Regions from separate parts of the Myceligenerans cantabricum genome, predicted to be linked through region 1. Evidence: predicted binding sites of a transcription regulator. Region 1 holds the regulator's gene; the other holds the start of a gene.
The links. Region 1 encodes LexA, which represses DNA repair genes until DNA is damaged. Its sites were predicted from a motif close to TCGAACANNTGTTCGA; they were not measured.
Positions count from the first base shown of each region.

Region 1 (3,406 bases):
GGCCGTCGGGGCGACGCTCGCCTACGCGGCGCTCGCCCGGGGCACCGCGCGCACCGTCGCGCTCCTGGACGTGAACCGGGCGAAGGTCGACGCCGAGGTCCTCGACCTCCGGCACGGCCAGATGTTCGTGCCGCAGGCGGAGGTCGTCGGGTCCGACGACGTGGCGGTGTGCGAGGGGGCCGACGTCGTCGTCGTGACGGCGGGGGCCAAGCAGAAGCCCGGCCAGACGCGCCTCGACCTGGCCGAGTCGACCGTGGGGCTCACGCGGAAGATCCTGCCCGGCATCGTCGACGTGGCGCCCGACGCGATCCTCATGATGATCACCAACCCGGTCGACGTCGTGACGTACGCGGCGCAGAAGTTCTCCGGGCTGCCACGCGAGCGGGTCTTCGGAAGCGGGACCGTGCTGGACACGTCGCGGCTGCGCGCGGCGATCGCCCGGGAGGCCGGCGTGGCGGTCGGCAACGTGCACGCGTACATCGCCGGGGAGCACGGCGACTCGGAGATCGTGCTGTGGAGCTCGGCGTCGATCGCCGGCGTGCCGCTCCTGGAGTGGCCGGGACTCGGCGGGCGCTCCGCGCTGGACGAGGCGGCCCGGGCGGGCATCGCGACGGAGGTCGTGCAGTCGGCCTACCGGATCATCGAGGGCAAGGGCGCCACGAACTACGCGATCGGGCTCGCCGCGACGAGGATCATCGAGGCCGTGCTCCAGGACGAGCGCCGGGTGCTGCCGGTGTCCTCGCTCCTGGACGACTACTACGGGATCAGCGACGTGTGCCTCTCGGTGCCCGCCCTCGTGGACCGGCGCGGTGCCACCGAGACCATCGAGGTGCCGCTGTCCGACGACGAGCTGCGCGACCTGCGCGCGTCGGCCGAGAAGGTGCGCGCGATCCAGCGCGGCTTCGGGCTGTGAGGCGCTGCCGGGTCAGCACGCCCGCGCCGACACGGCGGCGCGTCTGACCCGGCACCACGTCACAGGCTGCGCAGCACCGCGACGATGCGCCCGAGGATCCGCGCCTCGTCGCCCGGGATGGGTTCGTAGGCCGCGTTCTGCGGCATCAGCCAGACGTGGCCGCCGGTCTGCTTGAACGTCTTGACCGTGGCCTCACCGTCGATCATGGCCGCGACGATCTCGCCCTGCTCCGCGACGTTCTGCCGGCGGACGACCACCCAGTCCCCGTCGCAGATCGCGGCATCGACCATCGAGTCGCCCGCGACCTTGAGCAGGAAGAGCTCGCCGTCGCCGACCACCTGGCGCGGGAGCGCGAAGATGTCCTCGACGGCCTGCTCGGCCAGGATCGGGCCACCAGCGGCGATCCGGCCGACCAGCGGTACGTACGACGTCGCGGGCGTGGCCCCGGACTCCTCGGTCGACGAGCCCCAGTGCACCTCGCCCTGCGGCGGATTCTGGCGGGCGCCCGACGCCGGGTCGACGAGCTCCATCGCTCGCGGGCGGTTCGGGTCCCTGCGCAGGAAGCCCTTCCGCTCGAGGACCTGGAGCTGGTGCTTCACGCTCGACGGGCTCGCCAGGCCGACCGCATCACCGATCTCACGCATCGACGGCGGGTAGCCGCGAGCCGTGAAGGACTCACGGATGCACGTCAGCACCTTCCGCTGGCGGGGGGTCAGGCGCTCGGCGGCGTCGCCGAGGTCGATCGGTTCGTCGCCCCGGGCGATGGTGCCGACACTGCCCAGGCTTCCCGGCATCATGCCCGGCGTCCTCTCGCGTCCCGTCATGCTGTGGCCCTCCTCATCGATTGATGCTGCCAACTCTAGATCGGATCAGGGGGAATCTCAAACGGATGTTCGAGCGTGTCTCGACACGACGGGTGTTGCGTGCTACACAATGGTACGGGTGTTCGTCGTACAGGTGTGCGACAGGCGAGTGTTCGACAGACTATCTCGGGAGGCGGTCATGAGCACGACCACCACGACGGAGGTCCGCGGGCTCAGGAGGTCGTCGGTGCCGCGGGCGCGGTACGGCAGGCGTCATCTGCGAGTGGTGCCACCCCTCGACGCGGCGGGTGGCGCCCGCCCGGCGGCCGCGGGCGAGAGTGCCGCGCGGGAGGCCGGCGCGGACCACGCGGCCCCGGGAGGCGTCCCGGACGGCACGGGCCGCACGCTCGCAGCCCGCCTCGACCTCGAAGGGCTGCGGCTGACCGTCCGGGGCCGGATTGCCGTGGCCGTCGCGGCACTGGTCCTGGCGACCCCGGTGGTGTGGAGCGCGACGGCGGTCGCCAGCTCGCCCGAGCCGCCCACCGAGGTGCGGGCGCACGCCGTCGAGCCCGGGGAGACGCTCTGGGGGCTGGCCGTGTCCGTCGCGGAGCCCGGCCAGGACGTGCGTGACGTCGTGCGCGAGCTGCAGGACCTGAACCGCCTGGCGGGTGGTGGCCTGACGGTGGGGCAGACCCTCTACGTCCCGGCAGGGTGACTCCCGCCGGGTGAAGTCGGCGACGAAGTCGGCCGAGGGCGGACTCGTTATTGCTGGGGTCGTGTTGCATGGGTGTGGTTTGCCCGCATACGGTCAAGTCTCGGCCGGGAGAACCGGCCACTGACCGAGCCCGCAGGAGACCGCATGCACTGCCCGTTCTGTCGAAACAGCGACTCGCGCGTGGTGGACTCGCGGACGTCGGACGACGGGTCCTCGATCCGCCGTCGGCGGGAGTGCCCGGCGTGCCACAAGCGCTTCACCACCATCGAGACCGCGAGCCTGACGGTGGTCAAACGGTCCGGTGCGACGGAGCCGTTCGTCCGGGACAAGATCGCCACCGGTGTGCGCAAGGCCTGCCAGCCGCGCCCGGTGAGTGACGACGACCTCGCGCTCCTGGCGCAGCGCGTCGAGGAGGCGCTGCGCAGCACGGGCAGCGCGGAGATCGAGGCGAACGAGATCGGCAAGGCGATCCTGGGGCCGCTGCGCGAGCTCGACGTGGTCGCCTACCTCCGGTTCGCGAGCGTCTACCAGGACTTCTCGTCCCTGGAGGACTTCGAGGCGGCGATCACGGGCCTGCGCAAGGACGCCGAGGCCCGCGAGGGTGATCCCGGGGCGGCCGGCGACGGCGCCGCGCTGAGCGTCGACCCGGCGTGAGCCGGCCCGGTGCCGGTGGGCCGGGAGGGGCCGCCGTCGTGCGTGCATCGCCGGTTCGAACCGTGCAGTTCGCGTGCCGTGGGTGGAAAAGCACTGGCGCCCCGTGGCTGTCTGGGCGACTCTGGTCGAACGGACCCGGCCAGGGATCCTGAGACGACGAGGAGGTGGTCGGTGTGACGTCCGAGAACGACGACCGCAGCACGGCACCGAGCGAGGACGCGAAGGCCAAGTTCCGCGAGGCGCTGGAGCGCAAGAACAACGCGAGCCACCGCACGGCGGAGTCGGAGCGGAACACCGGAGCGGTGCACGGCTCGGAGACCA
Region 1 is NZ_BAAHAJ010000008.1:240,388-243,793, forward strand. Features, by position in the region: gene ACYU96_RS08295 (L-lactate dehydrogenase) at 1-913, shown strand, start outside; gene lexA (transcriptional repressor LexA) at 973-1,737, opposite strand; gene ACYU96_RS08305 (LysM peptidoglycan-binding domain-containing protein) at 1,916-2,431, shown strand; gene nrdR (transcriptional regulator NrdR) at 2,576-3,085, shown strand; gene ACYU96_RS08315 (DUF5302 domain-containing protein) at 3,259-3,406, shown strand, end outside.

Region 2 (3,406 bases), on a different contig from region 1:
GGGCCGTCGCGGCCTACCGCACGCTGCTGGCCTGCGAGCTCGTCGGGGCGGTACGGCTGCTGCGCCGGCGAGGCCTCGACCTGCCGGCGGGCCCGCTGCGCGACGCGCTGGCCCTGGCCGACGCCCTCCCGGACGACGACGCGGACCGCGACCTGCGCGACGACCTCGAGATCGCGCAGCACCTGCTCGACGGGCTCGCGCGGCTCGCACCGCCGCCGTCGCCGTCCGCGGGCTCCGGCTCCTAGTCCCGCGCCCGGACTGGTCATCGAGTCGGCCCGGCGAGGCAGACCAAGTCGGTGGACAGCGGGAACGCCATCGACACCGCAAGTTTCGCCGAACTGTCCACACAAGTGCAGTGGCACGGTCCCGTGGCCGCCACTCGTGGCGCCACCCCCTCTTCAGCGACGCGACTTCGGCTGCTTCGGCTGCTTCGGCTGCTTCGGCTGCTTCGGCTGCTTCGGCTGCTTCGGCTGCTTCGGACAGCAGACCGCGCGACGCCGCGCTTCCAGGAGTGATCATGAGACGTACCGCATTCTCGTCGGCACTGGTTCTCCTCGTTGCCGCGATGCTCCCCGCCAGCTCGGCGCCGCACCCGCCGGACGCGGGTGCGTGGGGCTCGATCCTCGCGGAGCGCGCGGCGGATTCCACCGACGTCTACCACCCCTTCCCGGAGTCACTGACCTCCGCGATGCCGTCGACCCGCTATCTCGCCGGCTCGGATGCCGGCATCACCCTGTCGCACGCCGTCGTCTCCGGCCGATTCGTCCACAGGGAGCCGGGGACCGCGGAGGTGTGGCCCGAAGGCTCCGACGCCGGCGTCCCCGTCGCCTGGGACGGCGAGGCCGACACCCGAACACTCGACCTCGTGTTCGACATCGATCACGTCCTGGACCTCCGTGCCGGTGTCTCGGTCGACGACACGACCACCGTCTCGATCCGTGTCGACGGGGACGAGTCGGCCGGGGCGGTCGCCGCCGGCCTCCTGCGACTCGGTGAGGGCGAGAGCTGCCTCGTGTTCCTGCGACCGGGCGTGGACGGCGGCTGGACCGTCGCTCTCGACTCGGCACTGATCGGCGTCGTCTCGGCAGACGGCTCCCTGCGGATGCCCGTCCTCGACGAAGCCGCGGAGTCGGATCCCGCGGGAGAGCTGGCCGCGATCGTCATCGATGCCACAACTCTTGGGGAGATCACGACCGCCGCCGCCGCCGACCGCGAGATCGACCTGCTCGCCGAGTAGTCCCCTCCAGTCCCGCACGGCCGACGCGGAGACCGTCACCGTCGACACGGGCGCCCCTGCGGGCGCCCTCTTGCGGGAGAGACGCCGACGGGACGCCTGTGGATAGATAGGTTATGAACAGATTCTGACATCAAATGGCATGTCGAACGAATGTTCGCTAGCGTCGGTCGTGGCGGCGCGGAGTGCGTCGGTTCCGGTCGGGAGGCACGAGGGCGGGGGTGAGTACGAATGCCGACGAGCTGGCGCACGGCGGCTGGCGGTGGCCGTCCCGTCGAAGGGCTGCTCGCCGACCTGGAGTCCCTGGCCACCGAGCTGATCGCGGTCGTGGGTCCCGAAGCCCTGGAGGCCGATCCTGCTCGCGGTGGTCCCGATGCCGTGGCGACGCTGGTGAACGCCTCAGTGCGCCTGCGGACGGTCAGCCACCGGCTGGATGTGCTGCGGACGACGTTCCTGCCCCTGATCGACGACGCCGGGCTGTGGGCCCTGACCGGTGCGCGCACGTTCGCGACCTGGCTGGCGGCGACCGAGCAGGTCGGCAGGGCGACTGCGCGGCGTGAGGTGCGCACGGCGACGGTGCTGCGCGACGTGCTGCCCGCAGCATGCGAGGCTGCGCTGGACGGCAGGATCGGGGCGGAACACCTCCGCGCGATGGTGGACGTCGCGCCCACCAGCCAGGCACGCAGGGACGCACTGGCCGCTCCCACCATCGATGAGCCGTTCGACGACGAGCGCGACGGTGGCGACGGCGGTGACCGCGACAGCGGGCACGACGACGGCCACGCCGAGAGGCACGACGAGAATCGCGACGAGAATCGCGACGGCGGCGAGAGCCGCGACGAGAATCGGCACGTCCAGGGCACGGACGCCACGGGTGGCACGAACACCGGAGCCGCCTCGGGCGGGGCCGCGGACCCGGACACGATCGGCGGTGACGACGTGGCGACCGGTCGTTCGCGCGTGCCCACGTGGGAAGACCAGCTACTCGCGTGGGCTGATGGGCGCCAGGCTGAGGACTTCCGCGGGCTGGTGCGGTACTTTGCGCATCGCGCCGACCCCGAGGCGGACGAGCGCGGACTGAGGAAGGCCCGGGACAAGGAGTACCTGAACGTCTCGCCGACGATGGACGGCTTCCACGTGGCGGGCTTCCTGACCCCGGAGCACGGTGAGCTGGTCACGACAGCCGTGGGCTCCGTGATGGGCGCGCCGGCGGCGCAGGACGACCGCACCCCCGGGCAGCGGCGCGCCCAGGGGCTGGCGGACCTCGCGAGGATCGCGCTGGACAACGGGCACACGGGAACGGGCGCGGCAGTACGTCCGCATCTGAACGTCGCCGTGTCCTGGACCGAGCTGCGGCGTCTGACCCACCCGACGGACCGGACGCCCGGCACGGCGGACGGCGCCCTCTTCGGCGCCCACGGGCAGATCGGCCCGCCGGAGCGGTGTCCGGGCGGTCCGGTGCCGACACCGGCGGTGGTCGCGGGCACCAACACCCCTGTGCCGACAAGCCTGCTGCGGCGGATCACCTGTGACTGCGAGGCCACTCGGATCGTGTTCGGTCCGGACGGAGCCGTGCTGGACGTCGGGCGTGCCCGGCGCACGGTGACCGGGCCGATGCGGCGCGCGGTCATCGCGCGCGACAAGCACTGCGTGTGGCCGGGCTGCGACCAGCCGCCCGCACGCTGCGAGGTCCACCACGCGGTCCGCCACTGGGCCGACGGCGGCCACACCTCGGCCGACAACGCCGCGCTCCTGTGCTGGCACCACCACGACCTCGTCGACGGTCAGCACATCACCATGCGCTGGGCCGGTGATGTGAGCGGCACCCGCCACTCGGGCTGGTCCCTGACCGACCGGAACGGCCGCGAGATCACCCTCGCGGGCCGGCAACCAGAACCTGCGGAAGAGAGCAGCGCCCGGCCACGAGACGCTTGCACCGACAGGCCCTCCGCCGAGCTGCCGCGCGGGAGCTCTCCCGGTACCGCCACGGCCGCCGGTCGGCGCGGCGCGAGTCGTCCCCGTGAGCTCGCCGCTTGACGTGCGGCGCGGTCCGCGGGCCTCACCGCCGCGGGCATCACCCCAGGAACGGGTTGGTCGCCAGCTCCCGCTCGACCGTCGTCGCCGGCCCGTGGCCCGGGACAACGGCGAGCCCGGGGTCCAGGTGCCCGACGA
Region 2 is NZ_BAAHAJ010000009.1:914,586-917,991, forward strand. Features, by position in the region: gene ACYU96_RS13245 (aromatic amino acid ammonia-lyase) at 1-245, shown strand, start outside; gene ACYU96_RS13250 (hypothetical protein) at 518-1,237, shown strand; gene ACYU96_RS13255 (HNH endonuclease signature motif containing protein) at 1,466-3,271, shown strand; gene ACYU96_RS13260 (MBL fold metallo-hydrolase) at 3,309-3,406, opposite strand, start outside.
Region 2: a site for LexA is predicted at 1,380-1,395, ahead of ACYU96_RS13255 (HNH endonuclease signature motif containing protein). Genes of this name have one in related genera too.